DNA from 2 places in the Alcaligenes parafaecalis genome. Region 2 is predicted to be linked to the other one. Evidence: riboswitches for the same ligand, from Rfam matches in the RefSeq annotation. Region 2 holds a riboswitch; the other holds the start of a gene.

Region 1 (10,987 bases), 250 kb from region 2:
ACTTGCAGAATACGTTGCTGATCGGGGTCGGCCCGACGCCAGGCTGGGGGCAAGTCTGTGGCATCGACAATCTCTGAGGCCAGCAGGAAACGGGCTATCAAATCCAGGGCGATGTCGGGTGTATCGGGGTCGCCATGAAAGCCGCACTCCAGAAGCAGGGAACAAGCCTCATGGGCCTTCGGGTCCGCAAAGCGGCCGTAATCGCGCATGCGTACGCCATCTTTATGGCCGGTATCCACAATCACATGCTCGGGGGCTCCCAGAGTTCGGGCCAGTTCGATATTGCGTGGCAAAGGACCGGTCAGCAACAAGGGGGCGCTGGGTTCATGCATGGAGTGCAGGTCCAGGAGCCAGTCGGCCTGCTCCAGCCACGGCAAAATAGCCTGGGCGCGGACTTGTTCCCGTGTTTGCTGTAGGGACAGTTTCTGATCACTCCAGACACGGTTCATGTCCTCGTCCACATAGCGGCTGGCATCGTGCTGCGCAGGATCAAAACGGTCAAAAGCGTCCAGATTGCAAAAGGCCAGAATCAACTTGCCTCGACGTGGCTGTAATTGACTGGCTAGCAGGGTTTTCAAGGCCCAGGCGCCGCACAGCTCATTGCCGTGTATCAAGGCGCTGATCATGACATTGCGGCCAGGTTTGCCAGAGTCCAGACACCAAACGCCAGGAACGCCGGTATTGCCCTGACGCTCTTGGGAAATGTCAGGGAAAGAAAGGGAGAATTGCATGGTGATGACTCCATCGCCCCAGCCACAGGCCGGGGCGCATGTACTTTATTCGGCTTGCAGTTTGGCCAGTTCGACCAGACGGGCGTATTTCTCGACCTCTTTAGCCTGAAACTCCGCTGCGTTCATGCCGGGGGCGTACAGCGTTGCGCCATTGGATTGCATTTTCTCTTGCAAGGTGGGGGACTCCAGACTGCTGTCCAATGCTTGACGCAAGGTCGTGGCGACGGATTCTGGCAGCCCTTTGGGAGCATACAAACCAAACCAGACGTTGATATCGACTTTTTCAAAGCCGGGAGTGTCTGCTAGCGGTGGAATTTCCGGGGCAGCGGGGGAGGCATGGGTTTCGGTAATGCCCAAAGGCACAATCGCACCGGCTCGGGCTTGTGACAGGCCCGAGGACAGGACCAGGTAGGCGGTGTCCAACTGTCCGCTCATCAAGTCCGATACCAGTGGTGGTACACCCCGGTAGGGCACGTGCATGGCGGTAGTGCCGGTAGAGGCATTCACCATTTCACCGGCCAAGTGCAGGGTGGTGCCTACGCCGGAGGAACCAAAACTAAAGGCCTCAGGTTTGGCGGCCCGCAGTTTCTCGGCATAGTCTGCGGCGGAGCGAATACCGGATTCTTTGGAGGCTGCCAGCAGCAAGGGCTGGGAGGCAATCATGCCAATGGGTGTGAAGTCCTTTTGCCCGTCGTACCGCACGGCCTTATTGATCATGCCCGCGATGATCATCTCGTTGGTGGAACCCAGCAATAAGGTGTAGCCGTCTGCTGCCGCACGCTGTACGCGTTGGGCGCCGATGGTGCCGCCAGCACCGCCTGCATTTTCAACCACAACGCTTTGCCCTAAACGGCTGCTGAGTTGTTCAGCCAGCAGACGGGCGGTTAAATCAACGCTGCCGCCAGCGGGGTAACCCACGACCAGGGTCAGGTTGCGTGAAGGATAGGTGTCTGCATGGCTGATCGTGGCCTGCAGCAGGCTACAGGTGCCTAGAACCGCCAGAACCAGTCCGCGCTTGGGTATGGAAAAAGACATGATGTGCTCCCCGTTCGATGGATAGGTCTTCAGCAAGCGGCCAGTGCGGGCGCTTCGGACCTGTTTATCCTTAGTTATGAAAGGGTATTGTGTCTGCTGTGGTGAATCGTGATGTGCCGTTACAGCACATCTTCGTGCTGTTTGTGGTTTTGATTGTTTAGCGACTGTGCTGAGTGAAGGCCCAGACGGATTCAGCCAGATCGGAGAGCTGGGCGCGGGAGCGATACAGGCGCACCTCAAAGGCAATCTCATCGCCTTTACCGCCCAATTGCACTAACGTGCCGCGACGGCATTCATTGGCAATCATGGATAGTGGCAACCAGGCCACGCCCATCCCTTTCAGCACCGAACCCATTGCGGTATCCAGAGAATCACAGCGCACCGTACTGACCAAGGGATAAGGGAAGTGATGCAGCTTGTCGCCCAGGATGCGAGCCATGGCCAGGCCACCTGAATAAGAAATCAAGGGAACGCTGCGACCGCCATCGGCATTCAATTCATACAAGGGAGTGCCGTTCTTGCGCCGCTGACAGGTGGGCACCAGCTTGTCGGTGGCGATCGTCATATAGGTCACTTGCTCGGCCAATAATTCGATGGACAAAGCCGGGTGTTCATAGCAGCACAGAAAGTCTGTTTTACCTTGAGCCAGCAGCTTGGCCATATCAGCCATCATGCCAGTGCTGATATCGATGGGGACATGCGCAGACAAAGGTGCCTGGCTGCCTTTTTGAAGACGGCTGACCCAGTCTGTGACCAAGGTGCGAGCCAGGCTGCGGCCTGTAGCGATACGCAAAGAGCCTTGCCCGGCCTGATCCGAGGCTTGTAGTTGCCGCCGCACGCGATTCAGTTGCTCCAGCACCTGGTTTGCTGTGTTGTAGAACACCTGACCTTCCGGTGTCAGGCTGATGGGCAAGCTGCTGCGCTCCACCAATGGCGTTCCGACCCAGGCTTCCAGAGCGCGTATGCGACGTCCAAAGGCCGGGTGCGTGACATGACGCTGTTCTGCCGCCCGTACAAAGCTGCCAGCGCGTGCCAGCGTAACGAAGTCTTCAAGCAGTTTGAGCTGGGACATGGGCGGGCCTTTTTATCGTGCTGGACTCAGGATCAAGGCCAGCCAGTAATTGTTATAAGACGGCTGTAAAAACGCCCCAAAACCGGGCCAGATGACCGGGTGTTGGGGCGCTTAAGACCAGGACTGCTCAGGCGCAAGCAAAGTGCTTAGAGCATGGCCAGACCGTTGGATTTTTCAACCAGATCGCGAATACGAACGGCATCGCCAATACGCGAATAACGACCGGAGGAATTCAGCAGCACAATCGCCACTTCCCGGTCTTCGATCTTGGTCAGCATCACCAGACATTCACCGGCTTCATTGATGAAACCGGTTTTGGATACCTGAATATCCCAGTTCGCGTTCTTCACCAAACGGTTGGTGTTGTTAAAGACCAATTGGCGACCGCGCACCGGTTGTACGGAGTATTGATCGTTGGTGGTGTATTGCTGAATGCGGGCGTGTTGGCTGGTGGCTGTCAGCAGTTTGACCAGATCGCGCGGGCTGGCCACGTTATCGCTGGACAAACCGGTGGGCTCCACGAAACGGGTATTGCGCATACCCAAAGCACGCGCCTTGTCGTTCATGGCACGTACAAAAGCGGGCAGGCCACCGGGATAGTTGCGACCCAGTGCATGGGCGGCACGGTTTTCCGAGGACATCAGGGCCAGATGCATCATGTCGGCTCGGCTCAGTTTGGAGCCGACGCTAAGACGCGAGCTGGAATGTTTGACGCGGTCCACATCTTCGTCGATGATCTCCAGCACTTCGTCCATAGGCAAGCCGGACTCAGCCACGACCAGGGCCGTCATCAGCTTGGAAATAGAGGCAATGGGGCGTACGGCGTCACTGTTCTTCTGGTACAGCACGGTGGACGATTCCAGATCTTGCACAAAGGCAATTTCCGAACGTAGCGCGGCGTGCTGGATCAGGGCGTCGTGTTTCAGGGCGTTCAGGGCGCGACGGCTATCGTTCTCGCTGTAGCTGATGGGCTGCAGGTTTTTCTCGAAAACCAGATGCGGAACGTTATAGCTGATGGCGGCTGTTGCTTCGTCCAGCGTGGACGGTTCAGCTAAAGCCAAGGTTTGCGCCAGGGACGAAATCGAAAAAGGCGCTAAAAATAAAACACATAGCGCACGGTGCATGAATTTATTTGTTCTGGTCTGAGGCATTTTTCAGTTCCCGGAGGGCGAGAAACAGAAGGGCGAATAGAATTTATGCGCTTATGCTACCAGAAAAAATCCTCTTTATATTAGTATCTTACGGCTCAAAGTTAAAAAAAATTTAAGATATCTGCGCGGTATCATTAAGAAACTTATTTTTATCTGTATAAAAACACAGTTTATGTATTTATTGAAATTCCGAAATAATAAAAAACCTGTTTTTATAAACAGTTTTTTAAATTCCTTATTCATTTTTATGTCTGTGGGAAGTGTGCCTGCAATGGGACACAGTGCGTCCTTGGCATGGGATGGGGAGCAGCTTAGCGATGCCATCACCACTGGTTCTCCACGCACTCAGCAAAGCTTTATGCCACCAGAGGCGATACGGGCGCAGGCCAGCACTATTGGCAAGGTCGAAATCAGCTACGACCATAACGGGCGGGCCGTTCTGAAAAGCCGCCTTTGCTTGCAGGGTGGCTCCTGCGTAGACATGAATGGTTCAGTGCTCAGTACCCGCGCTTTTGTAGGACAGGATGCGCGTCATGGCTTTGTGCTGGAGCATGAAGTTTGGAGCTGGGCCGGGAGCACCGAGGCAGTGCGTGTGCGAGCCTCCATACGGGTGAATTACCAGCGCTAGTCGAATACGATTTTCCAATAAGCGATTTAATTTCGCTTGTCGTTGATCCACCTCAAGTTCTAGGCCTAAAGAAACCCGTCTAACTGCCGATATGTAGTCCTGATGCCCTTCGGGCCCATAACCAGGACTTGTGCATGAATCCCTCTACTCTGATCGGCATCGTAGCCAGTGTGCTGCTGTTTGCCGTGATCTTGTTTTTTACGGCAGAAAATCCTGCCTTGTTTGTGGACCTGCCCAGTCTGGCGGTGGTGCTGGTGGGCACCTTGGCGGCAACCTTTATCAGCTACCCCTTAAGCGAAGTGGTTCGTATCTTTGGCTTGATCGGTACTGTCTTGCGCAACGAGCGTCTGTACACCCAGCAGGATATGGATGAGCTGATCAACATCTCCCGACTGTGGATGATGGGCGATATCCGGGCGGTTGAAGATGCGCTGGAAAAAGTGGCTAATCCTTTTCTGAAAACTGGCGTTCAACTGGTCATTGACCGGGCTCCGCAAGAAGATATTGAAGATCTCTTGCAATGGCGTATCAGCCGCTTACGGGCCCGTGAACATGCCGAAGCTCAGCTATTTCGTTTGATGGCCAGTTTTGCACCGGCCTTTGGCATGGTCGGCACCCTGATCGGCTTGGTCAACTTGATGTTCTTGTTGGGCGATGGCGATATTACGTCTATTGGTCAACAAATGGCCCTGGCCCTGATGACGACTTTCTACGGTGTGCTGTTGTCCAATCTGGTGTTCAAGCCGGTGGCGGTCAAGCTGGAGCGTCGTACGGAACAGCGCGTGGTCTTGATGAATATGATCATGCAAGGGGTGTCCATGATGAGCCAGCGCCGAGGCCCGGCCTTGATGCGCGAGACGCTCAATTCTTTCATGGCTCAGTACCAGGACGAGATCAACGACCGGGGTGGCCGTGATGACGATGCGGACCCGGCTCCGGAACGAGGTTGATCCCATGGGCAATATGGAACAGGACCTGACCTTGGGGGAACTGGCTGATCGCCAGAAATCCCTGCAAAAGGAACTGGAGCAGGCTCGGGGCGCCAAGATCGAGCAGCAACTGGCCAGCAACCTGGGAAACCGACGCCGCAGCCGACCCTGGAATGATCCAGGCCTGGCTGTGCCAGAGGAGGAAGAGGCTTGGCTGACCACCTATCTGGACATGATGACCTTGTTGCTGGTCCTGATGATTGTGATGTTGTCCTTTGCAGGCAAGCGAGCCCAAACAGCAGCACAAGGGCAGGGACAGGGCGCGGCCGCTGTGGTGGCGCAAGCCGGTAAAGAGGGGGGCGGATTGTTGCCCGCAGGCGCGGGTTTGTTTCCGGACTCAGGCTTGGGTGAGGGCCAAGGGAAAGGCAGTCATGGTCTGGATCTGGACGGTTTGGGCGACAGCATCGATGTGGTCATGAACGATCAATCCGTGAGCTTTCGCATTAACAGCGAACTTCTGTTTACGTCTGGCGGCGCGGATCTGGGCCTGGAAGGTTTGACGGTATTGCGTCAATTGGCGGCTGTGCTGCAAAAGTCCCAACATCCGGTGGTGATTGAAGGGCATACGGACTCGGTGCCGATTCGCAGCTATCGCTATCCCTCGAACTGGGAGCTGTCAGGCGCACGAGCAGGCAGCGTGGTGCGTTATATGGAAGCCAATGGTGTAGGCAGCTCGCGGTTGAGTGCTGTAGGTTATGCCGATACCCGGCCTTTGGGAGACAATGAAACCTCGCAAGGGCGGGCAAGTAATCGACGGGTGGAGATTATTGTGCAGATCCCGCAAACACAGGCGGAACCTTCAGTAGAGACACCTTAAAAACAAAACCCCGGTTTGCGACATGCAAACCGGGGTTTTTGTTTTGGCCTTGATTCAGCGGCGTGGGGTTTAATCCAGCACGCGGGTCGAGGAGGCCAGGGTGCCCAAATCAAACTTGGGCAGATGACGGCGCAAAGGCATGATCAAAACGCTGATGATTACTGGCACAATGGCCGCCAGCAAGAACGACTCCAGCAAGTAATCCATCGGCCCATTTGGGCGAGGAAATACTGCCAGACCGGCAACCAGACCACCGATTGTGCTGATCGTGGCGGTAAAGCCATCGTAGCGGCGGCTGTATAGACCAAAGAAAACCGGGAAGGCGGCTGCCGAGCATAGCAAGTCGGCCAGCAGGAACAAGTACAGCACGCTGAAACCCTGCGCCGAGGCATAGAGTACGGGGATGGAGCAAATCCAGATCAGGGAGCGGGACAGGCTCATCATTTGGGCTGTATTGCGATGCGGCATGATGCGGCCCAGGTCCACGGCTATCAGGCTGGAGACGGCGCTGATGGCGGTGTCTGCACTGCTCATGACCAGCGACAGGCCCAGTGGAATCAGCAGCACCAGGAACCAGACGGGCACATGCGGCAAGATCACATTGAACAAGGCCACGGAGCTGTCACCGGGTGAGCCCAAACCGACAAAGGCCAGACCAAATAAACCCATCAGGAAGATGAAGGGGGCAACAAACAAGCCTCCCAGCAAAAAGCCTCGACGCATGGATTTGGTGTCTTTGGCGGCATAAATACGCTGCCAGTTGCCTTGGTGGAACAGGCCGGTCAGCAGGATGGCTACAAAGAAGGTGAGCCCAGCTTTGATACCGACGGGATCGCTCAGCTCAATCAGGCGCGGAGCTTCCAGTTTCACGCTGTCAAACAACTGTACCGGGCCACCAACGGCTTGCCAGCCAAACATCACGATCAGGAACAACATGGGCAGGATCACGAACATCTGTACCTTGTCGGTAAAGATGGAGGCCCGCAGCCCGCCGTAGGAGGTATAGATCAGGGTAGCCAACAGCACAATGCTGGCGGTGACCCAGAGAGGAATAGGGGCAATCAAGGTGATCATCTTGGACATGGCAGTGATTTCAGCCGTCATGGAGATGAACATGTAAAACAGCATGATGACCAGGGTCAGCGCATACATGGGACGGCCGTAGCGGGCGATCACAAATTCGCTCAAGCTGTGGCCGCGTGGCAGCAATTCACGCATGCGCTTGCCCAGCGGAATCATGGCCAGACGAGGCGACATGGAACCAATGGCATAGCCAATGACAGCGCTTAAACCGCCCCAGGTGGCCGCCTGGGCTGGCGAGAACAGAATCCATGCGCCCAACGAGGAAGCCAATAAAGTCAGAATGGTGGCGACGGAGCTTTGACTATTGCGGGCCACTACAAAGTCTTCAAGTGAGTTTTTATAGTGGCGGGCGTACAGCACGCCGGCCAAGGAAAAAGCGGCAGAAAAAACGATCAGCCACAGAAGGGTGGCGGTTTGGTCCAGCATGAGATCTCCCCAAAAGCCTGCTGAACAGGCACAAACCGGCCCAGTTGGCAGGGAGCCAAGACAGGGCGCAGAAAAATGGAGGGATTGAAATGGGGCTGTGAGCTTGTGAATGCGCCACACAGAGACGTGCGGGCAGGCTGCCAGGCCGCGTTTCCTTTCCCTTCGCCGGCATGATCCGGATCAGGTTCTAAGGGTTACCGCAGCAATTGCGGAGTCTCAGCCCGTTAAGGACTCCCCCAGGAACAGGCTAGAAGAGTAGGAGAGCTTCCTTCAAATGTCAATAATACGGTTTGCTGCAATTTATGCTATGGTCTGGCTGCGGCACGGGGTGTCCTTCATGCAAGGGCTGAGATAAAACCCGTCGAACCTGATCCAGCTCATACTGGCGAAGGGATGTCCGAAACCATAGCCCTGCGTCCGAACTGGGCCGACATCCTCGCCGAATTTTTGCAAGGAATGTCATGTCTGTGGAACACGTCTCGGAACTCTCCCAACAATTGGTCCTGGTCACCGGCGGCGCACGCGGCCTGGGGGCTTGCCTGGTGCGCGCCTTTGCACGTCAAGGCGCCAAAGTTGTCATCAATTACCTGAAAAGTGAAGCAGCCGCCCAGGCGCTGGCGGACGAGTTCCCGCAGCAATGTCTGGCCGTACAAGCGGATGTGACGGATGCGGCTTCGGTGCAGGCTTTGTTTGCCAAGGCCCAGACGCATTTCGGCCAGCCTGTCACCACAGTCGTCAATAACGCTTTGCCTGAATTTTCTTTCAACGGCGATGCCCGTCCCCATGCTGATACTCTGACATGGGCACAGTTGAATCAGCAGTTGGAAGGCATTGTGGGTGGCGCCTTGAACACCACGCAAGCCGCCTTGCCCGGCATGAAGCAGGCCGGTTTTGGCCGCATCATCAATATCGGCACCAATCTGTTCCAGAACCCCGTTGTGCCGTATCACGACTACACCGCGGCCAAAGCCGCCTTGTTGTCCATGACACGCACCCTGTCGCACGATCTGGGGCCAGATCAGATCACCGTGAATATGATTTCCGGCGGTTTGTTGCGCACTACTGATGCCTCCTCGGCCACACCGGAAGCGGTCTTTGATTTGATCGCCGCCAGCACACCGCTGCGTCGTGTGACCACGCCAGAAGAATTTGCGGATGCGGCTCTGTTTTTCGCAGGCCCGTGGGCACGTGCAGTGACAGGTCAGAACTTGGTAGTTGACGGTGGATTGGTGAAAAACGGATGAGGCAGTTGCACTTCAATTTGTTCATTATGGGCTGCGGGCATCACAAAGCAGCATGGCGTCATCCCGATTCGCAGGTAGAGCGTTTAGGCGATGTACGGTTTTACGAAGAACTGGCCCAGATAGCGGAACGTGGCAAGCTGGATGCCATTTTCTTTGCGGATGGCCAGGCCAGCGATAATGTTTCGGACGGCCCGCGCTGGTTTCTGGAACCCTTGACCATGATGGCCGCGCTGGCGCGAGCCACCGAGCGTATCGGCCTGATCAGCACTGTCTCCAGTACCTTCTATACCCCCTTTGTGGCAGCGCGCATGTTGTGTTCGCTGGATCATGTGTCCAAGGGACGGATGGGCTGGAATGTGGTGACCTCCATGTTTGATGCCGAGGCGCGTAATCACGGTTACGAAGCCATGCCCGATCACGCCTGGCGTTATGCGCGGGCGGAAGAGTTTGTTGATACCGCACTGCAACTGTTCGACTCCTGGAGCGATAGCGCTTTGGTGATGGACAGACAGGGCGACTACGCCAAGGTTGATCAGGTTCGCCAGATCCTGCACAAAGGTGATCACTTCCTGGTGGATGGCCCCTTGACCTTGCCGCGTTCGCCTCAAGGTCAGCCCGTGCTGTTCCAGGCTGGTGCGTCTGAACAAGGCCGGGATCTGGCCGCCCGTAAAGCCGAGGCAATTTACGCCGTGGCTTACGACTTGCCCTCTGCCCAGTCCTATTACCGCGATATCAAACGACGTGTACGTGAAACTGGCCGCGGCGTGGATGTGCCTGTGATGCCCGGTTTGGTGACCTATGTCGGCTCTACCATGGAAGAAGCACGTCGCAAACAGCGCGAGCTGGACGAGCTCTTGCCCGCCGACACGTCCTTGCGTCAACTGGGCATGTTTGTCGGTCAGGACTGCATGAACTGGGAGCTGGATGCGCCTGTGCCGCCACTGCCACCGTTGGAAAGCTTCAAAGGCCCCAAAGGACGTTACGCCACCATGCTGCGTATCGTCGAAATGGAAAAGCCGACGGTGCGTCAACTTCTGGGTCGCATTGCGGCTGGTGGTGGACATTGCACGATGGTCGGGACGCCAGAATCCATTGCCGACCAGATCGAGCAATGGTGGCGCAATGAAGGGGCGGATGGCTTTAATTTGATGCCGCCTTCCTTGCCCAACGGCATCAGTGATTTTGTCGAGCAAGTGATTCCTGTTCTACAAAAACGCGGCCTGTTCCGCCATGAGTACGAGCACGCAACCCTGCGTGGCCATCTGGGCCTGGACCGTCCTGTAGCCTGATACACAGGTGGGGGAAAAGCGAGCTTTTCTATAGACAGATTTGCCCGCTTTTTCCCTAGGGTGAAGGGACTACTAAGTTCCGGAAGTTTGCTATCCTTAATGCTTTAATTGTCGCCTGCTTAACGAGCAGCGAGCTGTATAGGGATCGCACTATGAAAACCGCTGTTGTCACCGGGGCTTCCTCAGGGTTTGGGGCTGCACTTGCCCGTAAATTGGTATCTGAAGGTCATACCGTGCTGGGTCTGGCCCGTCGTCAGGACAAGCTGGATGCATTGGCTGCAGAGCTGGGTGAACGCTTTGTACCGGTCAGCGTGGATCTGACGGATCGTGCGCGTGCCGAAGCGGTGTTGGCTGATCTGACGGCTCGTTTCCCCAATATCGATGTGCTGATCAATAACGCCGGTCTGGCTCTGGGTGTGGACAAGGCGCAAGACGCCAAGATGGATCAGTGGGACACCATGGTGGCCACTAATATCAGCGCGCTGCTGCATATTACGCATGCTTTGCTGCCTGGCATGGTCA
Region 2 (10,987 bases):
CTATCAGGACGCGAAAAACGATCTGTCGATTACACCCCTGTTCGAGAACAATTACACCAACCGTCGCACCAGCTATCAGTCCTGGGGCGGGCGCGTGGACTGGAAGCACAATCTTAGCGACAGGCTGCAAGTGGGCGTGAATGCGCAACACAAGAGCCTGTCCTACAAAGGTGATTTACGGCAGTACTTTGAAGGCGTCAAAGAGAACCAGATAGGCTTGTACGGCTCGTATCTGATTGACGCCAAAACCGTGGTTTACGGAGGACTGAATTACACCCGTAATCTTCAGTCTCAACAAACAGCACAAAGCCGCAGTTATATGGCGAACCTGGGAATGTACAGAGCCTTTGATGCGGGCTTCAACATCAACGCCACGGCACTGTACCGACAGACTCGTCACGATGCCGAAGACTTGTTCTTGGGCGGGCTGCGCAAGGACCGACAGCAGATTTATATCCTGAACGTGGGCATGCCACGCTTCGCGTTCCAAGGCATTACGCCCAATCTGTATGTGAAGCACACCTTCAACAATAGCAATATCGACTGGGCCTTCAAATACAAGCAAACCGAAGTCGCGCTGAAGCTGGAAAAACGCTTTTAAGACAGAGCTCCCATAACACCGTCGCAGTTCTGTGTGATGGCTCAACGCCCAACCACTTCTTGTGGATCGCCCCCTTCCTGTGAAGCCGATCCGGGAGGCAGGACTATAAGGTCTTGTTCTCCCGATCAAGCACCGAACAAGCATGAGACTATGACGAACATGCAGGGAAAACCACCCTGCTGTTGATTGGTCGGCCTGCTCTGAACGCTATTGTTCGCCACCAGGCCGGACAAAAAAAACCACAAAAATTGCCAAGTGAAAGCCCGGTTGACCATCAGCCGGGATATAGTCGAGCAATCGATTTTCCTTAGCAGACAGAACACTTATCCCTTGGAGTCTTTCCCCATGCTTGGCCAAGAAAAAGAAACTCGCTCTGATACCAGCCCTCAAGACAGTGCCTTTCTGGAAGAAAAAGCCTTCCGCGCCCGTACTGTGCTGGTCTTTGGCACCATCACGGATAAGCTCGCCTCGGAAACCGTGCGCAAGCTGCTGGCGCTGGATGCCGAATCCACCGCCCCCATCACCATGATTGTGTCCTCCCCCGGTGGTCACCTGGAATCGGGCGATGCCATCCATGATGTGGTGCGTTTTATTTCCTCGCCCGTCACCATGGTCGGTACCGGTTGGGTTGGCAGTGCTGCCACCCACCTGTTCCTGGGTGCAGCCCGCGAACGCCGCGTGTGCCTGCCACAAACCCGCTTTCTGATTCACCAGCCCAGCGGTGGCGCAGGTGGTCAGGCCAGCGATATGGCCATTCAAGCCCAGGAAATCATGAAAGCGCGCGAACGTATCGCCCAGGTGATTGCCCGTGAAACCGGCCAGCCTATCGAGCGTGTGCGTGACGATATCGAGCGCGACAAATGGATGGGTGCCGAGGAAGCCATTGAATATGGCCTGATCTCGCGCATTATCGAACGCCGTGACGAACTGCTGCCCGCCAGCAAGTAAATATCACCGGAGAGCCCCATCATGCTGACTATTCTTGGCAGAGAATCCTCCATCAATGTGCGCAAAGTCATGTGGACCTGCGCGGAGCTGAATCTGGAGTTTGAGCGGCAGGATTGGGGCATGGGTTTCAAGGACGTGAACACGGACGAGTTCCGTGCGCTGAACCCCAACGCCAAAATCCCCGTCCTGCTGGATGGGGATCGCGTGCTGTGGGAGTCCCATACCATTGTGCGTTATCTGGCTAATCGCCAAGCACCCACCGCCTTGTATCCGCAAGATGCCTGGCAACGAGCCAAAGTGGATCAATGGCTGGACTGGCAGGCGTCCGAGCTGAACCCGACCTGGACTTATGCGTTTTGGAGTTTGGTTCGTCAATCGCCCAAGCATCAGGATGCGGCACAGGTTCAGGCCTCCTTGGCAGCCTGGACGCAGGTAATGTCCGTTCTGGACAAGCACTTGGCGCAGACCCCCGCTTATGCAGCCGGATCAGAGTTCAGCCTGGCCGATATTATTCTGGGCCTGTCCATCCACCGCTGGTTGAATACGCCGTTTGATCGCCCGGTACTCCAGGCGACTGAAGACTACTACCAGCGCCTGGCCTCACGGCCTGCTTTTGTAAAGCAATGCGCCGGTTTTCCCTAGACGCTGCTTTGCCTTGCCTGACCAAAGCCGCCTGCCATGTTCGCGGCTTTTTTTATGCGTGACTGAACATTGGGACGCTTAACGCCCTACTGACAAAAACGGCACCGGCAAACCATCCAAATCCAAATTCACTTAAAGTTTGGCGCCAGATAACTGGTAAGCCCCTCATCAGTCAGCCACCGGTTTTGTAATATACTTTTCCGCATGCGCGCCCTGGGTCCCCGTTTCGTTTTACGCGAAATCCGAGTTTGGCAACTTCTATTTTGCCTGGCTCTGCTGGCCTACGTCTGTCGCGCCATCGTACCGGCGGGCTATATGCCTACCCGCTCTGCACAAGACAATGGTTTTGCCATTACCTTCTGTACTGCGGGCAATTCAGCCAATACGCTCTGGATTGATCTGATCGGCCAGGATGGTCAAGCGGATTCCAATACCCATCACACGCAGCAGGACTGCCCCTTTGGCATCGCGGCTTCTCCCGCTTTATTGCCAACGCTGGATGCACCTGTTCTGATCAGCCTGATTACGTATCGACCGGTTTTACTGGTCGAAAGCAATCAAACCCGGCCACCGCTACCCGCACAAGGCCCACCTTTAGGGTCACGCGCCCCACCCTTATCCCTCGCTTGATATATCCCCGTCCTTTGACGGTCTTTCTTTTTCTATCTAGCCGAGGTTTTTCATGTCGATTTCTTCTACGTCTTCCCGTGCCATTCTGGGCATGGCTGCTGTGCTGTTCGCGTCTTCCGCTGTTGCTCACGTTTCCCTGCAAACCAAGCAAGCGTCAGTAGGCAGCAGCTACAAGGCTGTTCTATCCGTGCCGCATGGCTGCAAAGGCTCTGCCACGACCAAAATCCGCGTCCGTGTTCCCGAAGGGGTGGTCGGTGTGAAACCACAACCCAAAGCAGGCTGGACACTGGAAACCGTCAAAGGTGACTACAAACAGGCTTACACCCGTTGGGGCGCCAAGGTCAGCTCTGGCGTTCAGGAAGTCGTCTGGGCTGGCGGCCCCTTGCAGGACGAACACTACGACGAGTTCGTGTTCATCAGCTACCTGGCCGATGAACTCAAGCCCAATAGCACGCTCTACTTCCCGGTCGTTCAGGAATGTGAGCAAGGCGTAGAACGCTGGATTGATCAGGCAGCTCCTGGCACCAAGGAAGCAGCCGACCACTCCGACGCCCCCGCTCCTGCCCTGCAACTGCTGCCCAAGCCCTAATACACCGGCGGCTGATGCGCATAAGTTCTGTGCATCAGCCTGAAGGAGATCCTATGCATACGCAGATCCTGCGTGGGCGAGCGGCTTACCACTCGCTAGCGATGTTGCTTGCGGTCCTGCTTTTACTGACCTGGGCTCCCATACTTCATGCCCACGCCTCTTTAGTTGCCAGCAGCCCTGATAGTGGCGCCATCTTGTCCCAGCACCCCAGAACCGTTTCACTCAGTTTTAATGAATCGGTCTCACCCTTATTGATGAAGCTGATTCGTCCCGACGGCTCTACCGAATCCCTGGAAGAACCCCGGATGCAAAACAATGGGCTGGAGCTGGCATTACCCCCCTTGGAAGATCAAGGCACCTATGGACTCAGTTGGCGGGTCATTTCTGCGGACGGCCATCCCGTAGGCGGGACGCTCACGTTTTCTGTCGGTGTGCCTAGTAGTGCAAACCAACTTGATAGCAACGGCAACGACCCTGTCAGAAATAGCTTGATTTGGCTGTCCCGTCTCTTGGGCTATCTGGGTTTGTTCACCGGCATAGCGTGGGCTCTCTACCGGGCACAGATAAGCACTTCAACGGACTCCGCTGTGCGACCCGGTCGCCTTTCCCCCATCATGCTGGCCTTGGGTGCCATCGCCTTACTGCTGAACCTTGGTTTGGTCGGTGTTGATGCCTTGGACTTGCCACTTTCTGCCTTGTTAAGCGGTACTGCCTGGAAAACAGCCGCTTCAACCTCGATGGGCTTGGCAGTCCTGCTGGGATGGACAGCCTTGGCCTGTGCGGCCCTGTCCTGGACGCTCCCCCATCCCAAGAAGCAAAAATGGCTGGCTGTTTTAGCCCTGATTCTGTTGGGCGGCTCCCTGGCTGCCAGTGGTCATGCCAGCACGGCAGAACCCGCCTGGCTATCCCGGCCCAGTGTCTGGCTGCACGTTGTGGCCGTGACGCTCTGGATAGGCTCTTTCTTGCCCTTGGCCTATACGCTGAAGCAGGGTCAAGAGTCCCGGCTCCTGGCCATGTTCTCCCGCTGGATTCCCGCTGTTTTACTGATCTTGACCCTGAGTGGTGCTGCGCTGATCTATGTGCAATTCGATCAGCTCTCATCTCTATGGGAAAGCGCCTATGGGCAGGTACTGGGAATCAAGCTGATACTGGTCGCCCTTCTGCTGGGATTGGGGGCCTATAACCGCTACCGTTTGACTCAAGCCGTCTTGCAGCAGGATAGCCATGCACGGCAAGCAATGCGGCGGGTGATTCGCCTGGAGTATTTGCTGGTCGTGCTGATTCTGGCTGTCGTTGCCTTGTGGCGTTTTACCCCGCCCCCCCGCGCCCTGGCTCAGCTTGCCGCCCCCAGCATTTCTACTCATGTCCATACCGATGCAGGGATGGCGGACCTGATCTATCTCCCGGCCAGCGCACAACACCCCGCCAGCCTGACCGTGGCTTTATACGAAGCTGATTTCAGCCCTTTGAAGGCTCAGGAAGTCGAGGTAATTTTCAGCAATCCACAAGCCGGAGTGGAGTCGATTAGCTTCCCTGCCCAGCCCACTTTGCAGAATCAATGGGAGGTCTCCACGATTGAGCTGCCCCATCTGGCCAGTTGGAACATTCGCATTCAAGTGCTGATTTCAGACTTTGAACGCATACACCTGGATACCACGCTGGATCTGCAAGCCCAATAAGTGAAATGCACCAGAACTAGCCCTTGATCACCCTTAACAAGCGATCCAGGGCCTGCTCATACAAAGGTGGTGTCAACTCATCAGGAGTCATGGATACAGCCAGCGCGCTGCCATGAGCATGGTCTACCAATATGTCCAGCCACAACTCAGGCTCTCCCACACTGTCAGCCAAGAGAGTCTGCAAGCGCTGGGTAATCTTGGCCGTTACCCCGGCAAAGGCCTGCTGATCGCTAAAAATAGCCAAGGTCAGGTGGGGATGACGGCCAACCGCCTGGTGATAGCGCAACAAAATGGCGCGTAGTTCTGCCTTGCTGGTTTCGGCCTCTTCCAGCCCATCCAGAACCTGTGCATACACCCGACCGGATAGCAGGCGCAGCAAACCCGCCCGGTCGGGCACATGGTTGTACAGGCTCATGGGGGTCACACCGAGGCGGAATGCCAGGGCGCGCATGCTCAAGCCTTGCTCACCGCCTTCGTCCAGCAGTTCCAGACCCGCTTGCAGAATATGGTCCAGCGTCAGGCCGGTTCCCCCAGCCGGACGGCCTCGTCCACGGCTCATGACTTGAGCTGATAGCGCGATTGCACCAGCCCCGAGGGGAAGCTCTGGCTGGAAACCAGGCTCCAATCCATGTCTTGCTTCACGCCACCAAACAGTCGGCGTCCTTCACCGATCAGCACAGGCATGGTGGACAAGATCATGTCCTGCACCAAACCGGCACGCAAAAAGGACTGGATGACTTGGCCACCATCTACATAAATACGCTGCCGCTTTTCAGCCGCAAACTGTTCCATGACTTGCTCGGGGGTTTGCTGGGAGAAACGGACTTTGCCCTGCAAATGTTCAGGAACAGGCGTGTCCGCCAATTGTTTGGACATGACCACCACGGGCAGCTCGTACGGCCAGGCGTCAAACGTCAGGACTTTTTCGTAGGTCCCACGCCCCATCACAACCGCGTCTTTATCCGCAATAAAAGCCATATAGCCGTGGTCTTCCGCAGGATCGCTGCGCTCCAGCAACCAGGAAATATCCCCGTCCGGTTTGGCGATGAATCCGTCCAGGCTGGTGCCGATGAAAACGTGTGCGGTGCTCTTTACTGTGCTCATCATTTTTCCTTTATATATACGCCGTATATTTTATAGAAAAATAAGTCAATGAACACTAAAACCTGCACCGGGCAGGTTTTTTATCTCAAACCGTCCGCTTTCATCCACACGTAAAAAAGGCCGCATCAGCGGCCTGGGGAGATAGATACAGGGTGCAAAGCCACTACCGCAGACCTGCACCATCCTGATTGAATCAAGGCATCAGCAATCGCTGAGCTTCAAGCCGGGCTTCGCCCTCGTCCACGACAAAAGCAAAACGTAGCCCTAACACCCGCCCCAAGGTTTGCTGTGCCAAGCGAGCCGCTGCCGGAATCGCCCGCCCTTTGCTGATCAGAACCATACCAGCGCATAAGTCCTTCAAACGCTGCTTATTCTGTTTGAAGAACAAAGCCCGTTGCTTGCGTTCCTCATGGCTTTCTGCCTGGGCCTGATCCTCACCACCCAGACGTTCCGTCAACAAGACAAAGCGCTGCCCCCGGTTCAACAAGGCCTCCAACTGAGCCTGGGTTTGTTGTGGCGTTTGCGTCTGGTCGTGCTCTCTTAAAAACACCAATGGAAACTGGCTGTCATCCACTTGCATGACTTCTCCTTGCGATCAATAAAGACAGCCCACGTCAAAGCGACGAGCGCCTGAACGGGGTGCGCCCCCAAAGGCATGCATCAAACCGCTAGGCACATACAGCCAGGCAATATCGCGCAACAAGTACGGTCGGACGGTTGCGCCCTCATGTTTCATCACAGCCGGGACTCCACAAAATCACGCAATTGTGGATCTCGAATCTGCAAGGCATCAAACAAGCCCAGTGCTTTCAGGGCAGGTAAAGCAGTCAGAATATCGTTCAACGCCTGCTGACGTTGTGCGTCACCAAGCTCTGCTTGGCGCAACACGGCGGCATTATGCAAAAACGCGCCAACCGTTCCTTTGCGGATAGTCGTGCCGCCAATGTGAACTTCATTGGCATGGTCGGGAAGAATGTCTTGTGCTTGCATCAGTCGCTCCTTATGGATCAAGGCTTTCAGTGTAAGCAGAAAGGTTTTGGCGGCTGTACACTATGTCGGTCAATGAATAACAAAATTACGCCATGCCTGAACGCAAGATTGGTCTGCATGATTTTCTGAATTTCCCCCAGGATCCCATTCTGTTTGCGGTGATGGGGAATCACGACTCGGAGCTGTCTTCCCGACCGCATCAACATGCACGCGGACAACTGTTCGGGTCTCTGCGTGGCCTGCTGTCCGTAGGCGTGGAAGATGCTGTCTGGGTAGTCCCCGCCATCCATGCGGTCTGGCTGCCACCGCATGTGCTGCACTCAGGCCAGTCACACGGCCCCTTTCACGGCTGGAGCGTCTATGTGGATGAAGCTGCCTGTTCCGACCTGCCCCAACAAGCCTGCACCCTGCGTACCTCAGGCCTGCTGCGCGAATCCGTCTTGCGAGCCTGCTCCTGGGATTTGGTCCCGGCCACCCCTTTACCTGACGTACAAGCGCATATTGCCGCCGTTATTCTGGATGAAATCCGCAATTTGCCGATTGAGCCATTTGGCCTGCCCCTGCCACAAGATCCTCGGCTACAGCGCATTGCCCGTGCCCTGATTGCCGACCCCAGCAACAATCAGGGGATGGAACATTGGGCGGACTGGGCCGCTGTCAGCCTGCGTACCCTGAGCCGTCGCTTTGTGACAGAAACCGGCTTTACCTTCACCGCCTGGCGACAACGCGCCCGTCTGATGCGGTCCCTGGAAATGCTGGCAGCCGGTATTCCGGTGGCCACCATTGCCTACGATCTGGGTTACTCCAGCCCCAGCGCCTTTATCAGCCTGTTCCGCCGCAGCTTTGGGCAAACCCCTGCCATTTACCGCAACCAGCTTTAAATCTGGTGAACGGGTGCTGGAAGATATTGGCTTGGGCGAACGCAATTCCTGACGGAGGAGTTGTAGACCGAACACAGGTATACTCGCCCAGATCGTTTTTAAGGAAACGATGTTCCAATCCGAGGGGAGCCTGGTGAGCAGGCTGAGAAACTGCCTGGCCAGATTGCACCGCAGTGACCCGTTGAACCTGATCCGGGTCATGCCGGCGAAGGGACGGGTACTGACCTGCTCGCCGCTTGCTGCCGTATGGCTATCCTTGACTAGGAGTTGCTATCTTGTCGTCTGACCACTCCCCCTTCCCTGTCGACGCTATTGCGGCCACCCTGGCCTCCCCTGAACAGGCAGGCCGCGCATGATTCCCAATGTTTTGAGTATTGCAGGCACCGATCCCACCAGCGGCGCCGGTATTCAGGCTGATCTGAAAGCCATGTATGCCTTGGGTGCCTACGGCATGAGTGTCATTACCGCCGTGGTCGCGCAAAACACGCAGGGGGTTCGGCGTTTTGTCGCGCTGGAACCGAACTTTGTGGCCGAGCAGCTAGACGCGGTTTTTGATGATGTGCGAGTGGATGCCATCAAGATCGGCATGATTGCCAATGTCGGCATTGCCGAAGCTCTTGCAGATCGCCTGCAACGCCGAGGACTGGACTGCCCGATTGTTCTGGACCCGGTGATGGTCGCCAAAAGTGGCGATCGATTGCTGAGCCCCCAAGCCGTGTCTGTCCTGCGCGACAAGCTGCTGCCCCTGTGTACCGTGTTGACCCCCAACTTGCCCGAAGCAGGTGATCTGCTGCAAAAACCGGAACCTGCTTCCTTGGCAGACATGCACGCCTATCTACACGAGCTGTGCTTGCTGGGACCCAAATGGGTATTGCTCAAAGGCGGCCATCTGGATGGGCCGGACAGTGTGGATTTACTCCAGGGCCAGGGCCAGAGCCAGCGCCATGTCTTTCAGACACCCCGCATTCCTACTTGTAATACACATGGCACGGGCTGCTCCTTGTCCTCTGCGATTGCCGCCCTGCTACCGGGCAGAAACGTGCCCGAAGCGGTAGGTCTGGCCAAAAAATACCTGAATGGTGCCATCGCAGCGGCTGACCAGTTACAGGTCGGTTTAGGCCAAGGTCCCATTCATCATTTCCATGCACTGTGGGAGCAGAATGCAAGCTTGGCCGTGAAATAAAGGCGGTTCAGATACACCGACAAAGACCCATTCTGGGGGCCTGTTCAGCGTCAAGGTTCAGCAAGTTGGCAATGTCGTAAATGAGAATAATTGCTATTATTCATTCCTGTCTCTGTCCTGCGCCGCTGTCTGCCCCTTATGTTTGCTCTTGCCGCTTTGTCTTTCTCGACCGTCTTCTGCTGTGCAAACGTCTGTTTGCCAGTGGACGACACACCTGTGCTGACTCACTCATGAGCACACGTGATGAACTGCTGGAGCAGGCCTATTTGAAGCTGCGCCTGCCCTTATTCCGTTTCCTGAAACGCAAGCTGGGCAATGAAGCTGATGCAGAGGATGTCACGCAGGAATCCTTTGCACGCTGGTCGGCGTCCAGCAACACGCAGGCCCCGGACAATACCAAGGCGTATCTGACGCAGATTGCCATTAATATCGTGCGCGAAACGGGCAATAAGCAAAGCCGCAGCCCGGCCATGATATCGCTGGACGATGAAACGCAAGACAATGAAGCCCCCAGCCAATACAGCGCCAGCAATCCCGAACAACGTACCGAACACTTGCAATGTTTGAGCCGTATCGAGCAAGCCTTGCAAGAACTGCCGGAGCTACAACGCGAGGCGTTTTCGCTGCACCGTTTCGACCACCTGACTTACGAACAAATTGCCCTGAAATTGAAGATTTCCCGCGCCCTGGTCAGCCGATATATCTCCAGAACCGTGGCCTATTGCCGTCTGCGGATGGACTACTCGGCCGAACACGCCCTGTCCATGCTCTCTTCCAAGGAAACAGACGATGAGTCATGATCCATCAGTCGCCCTGTTTTACGAAGCGGCCTCGGACTGGTTGACGCGTCAGCAAGACAGCGAGCACTGGACCGCGCAAGACAAGATCGCTTTTGAGCATTGGTTGCAGCAGGACCCACGCCATCAACAGGCCTATGAAGCCATCAGCCAGACCTGGACGATGTTCGATCAGGTGAAGCGGCCTGCCCCTCCGGTCAGTAAGGCCTCTAGCAAGACCACCGCTGTACACGCTCCCCGTCCCAAAACAACGTGGCGTGATCGCTTGGGCCTGCATTGGCGACCCGTAGTGGGTGGTGCCTTGAGCTTCTGTGCCACCCTGGGAATTGCCACTTGGTATTGGTATCAGCACAGCCCGCAATACACCCAGCATGTGGAAACGGCACAGGCAGAACAACGCGACATTACCTTGCCCGATGGCAGTGTGGTCAGCCTGAATCAGAACAGCACGCTGGAAGTGGAATACAGCCCCCATGAGCGCAGTCTGGAGCTGCTGCAAGGCGAGGCTTTCTTCAAGGTCGCCCCGCAAGGCGATCACCGCTTTGTGGTCAAAAGTGCAAACACGCAAGTACGCGTGATTGGTACGGCCTTCAATGTGCGTCTGGCTCCGTCGCGGGTCTATGTCAGCGTGCGTGAAGGAGTGGTCAGCGTGAACAGCACGGGCGATAGAGAAAACCACAGCACAACCCTGAAAGCCGGGGATGCCTTGCGCATCAGCACCGACACCGGACTGCAAAAGCCCAGCCCCAGCACACCGGATCGCGCGGGCGCCTGGCAAAGCGGGCAATTGATTTTCAAGCGCACCCCCTTGCATGAAGTCATTGATGAACTGCAAGGCTATATGACGCAACCTATTGAACTGGTAGGCACACAAATCCGCTCTTACCCGGTTTCCGGCTTTGCCAACACCCAGCACCCGGCCGACTTTCTGGATGCCTTGGCT

Evidence for each region. A riboswitch is a leader RNA that binds a small molecule or an ion and turns the genes downstream of it on or off. The one in region 2 is predicted to bind thiamine pyrophosphate.
Region 1: another riboswitch for thiamine pyrophosphate. It lies ahead of OSH09_RS03405 (sodium:solute symporter family protein); the one in region 2 lies ahead of thiD (bifunctional hydroxymethylpyrimidine kinase/phosphomethylpyrimidine kinase).

Annotation. Positions count from the first base shown of each region.
Region 1 is NZ_JAPKNA010000001.1:721,490-732,476, forward strand. It holds gene OSH09_RS03370 (M14 family metallopeptidase) at 1-731, opposite strand, end outside; gene OSH09_RS03375 (Bug family tripartite tricarboxylate transporter substrate binding protein) at 777-1,766, opposite strand; gene OSH09_RS03380 (LysR family transcriptional regulator) at 1,924-2,838, opposite strand; gene pbpG (D-alanyl-D-alanine endopeptidase) at 2,985-3,899, opposite strand; gene OSH09_RS03390 (flagellar protein FlhE) at 4,261-4,617, shown strand; gene OSH09_RS03395 (motility protein A) at 4,752-5,567, shown strand; gene OSH09_RS03400 (OmpA/MotB family protein) at 5,572-6,423, shown strand; gene OSH09_RS03405 (sodium:solute symporter family protein) at 6,493-7,932, opposite strand; TPP riboswitch at 8,072-8,180, opposite strand; TPP riboswitch at 8,247-8,343, shown strand; gene OSH09_RS03410 (3-oxoacyl-ACP reductase) at 8,394-9,176, shown strand; gene OSH09_RS03415 (LLM class flavin-dependent oxidoreductase) at 9,173-10,465, shown strand; gene OSH09_RS03420 (SDR family NAD(P)-dependent oxidoreductase) at 10,618-10,987, shown strand, end outside.
Region 2 is NZ_JAPKNA010000001.1:475,772-486,758, reverse strand. It holds gene OSH09_RS02265 (surface lipoprotein assembly modifier) at 1-601, shown strand, start outside; gene OSH09_RS02260 (ATP-dependent Clp protease proteolytic subunit) at 947-1,549, shown strand; gene OSH09_RS02255 (glutathione S-transferase family protein) at 1,571-2,191, shown strand; gene OSH09_RS02250 (DUF2946 family protein) at 2,396-2,821, shown strand; gene OSH09_RS02245 (YcnI family copper-binding membrane protein) at 2,874-3,410, shown strand; gene OSH09_RS02240 (copper resistance CopC/CopD family protein) at 3,464-5,089, shown strand; gene OSH09_RS02235 (TetR/AcrR family transcriptional regulator) at 5,106-5,648, opposite strand; gene OSH09_RS02230 (dihydrofolate reductase family protein) at 5,645-6,193, opposite strand; gene OSH09_RS02225 (hypothetical protein) at 6,387-6,773, opposite strand; gene OSH09_RS02220 (hypothetical protein) at 6,789-6,932, opposite strand; gene OSH09_RS02215 (hypothetical protein) at 6,929-7,183, opposite strand; gene OSH09_RS02210 (AraC family transcriptional regulator) at 7,276-8,064, shown strand; TPP riboswitch at 8,177-8,295, shown strand; gene thiD (bifunctional hydroxymethylpyrimidine kinase/phosphomethylpyrimidine kinase) at 8,417-9,247, shown strand; gene OSH09_RS02200 (RNA polymerase sigma factor) at 9,478-10,047, shown strand; gene OSH09_RS02195 (FecR family protein) at 10,037-10,987, shown strand, end outside.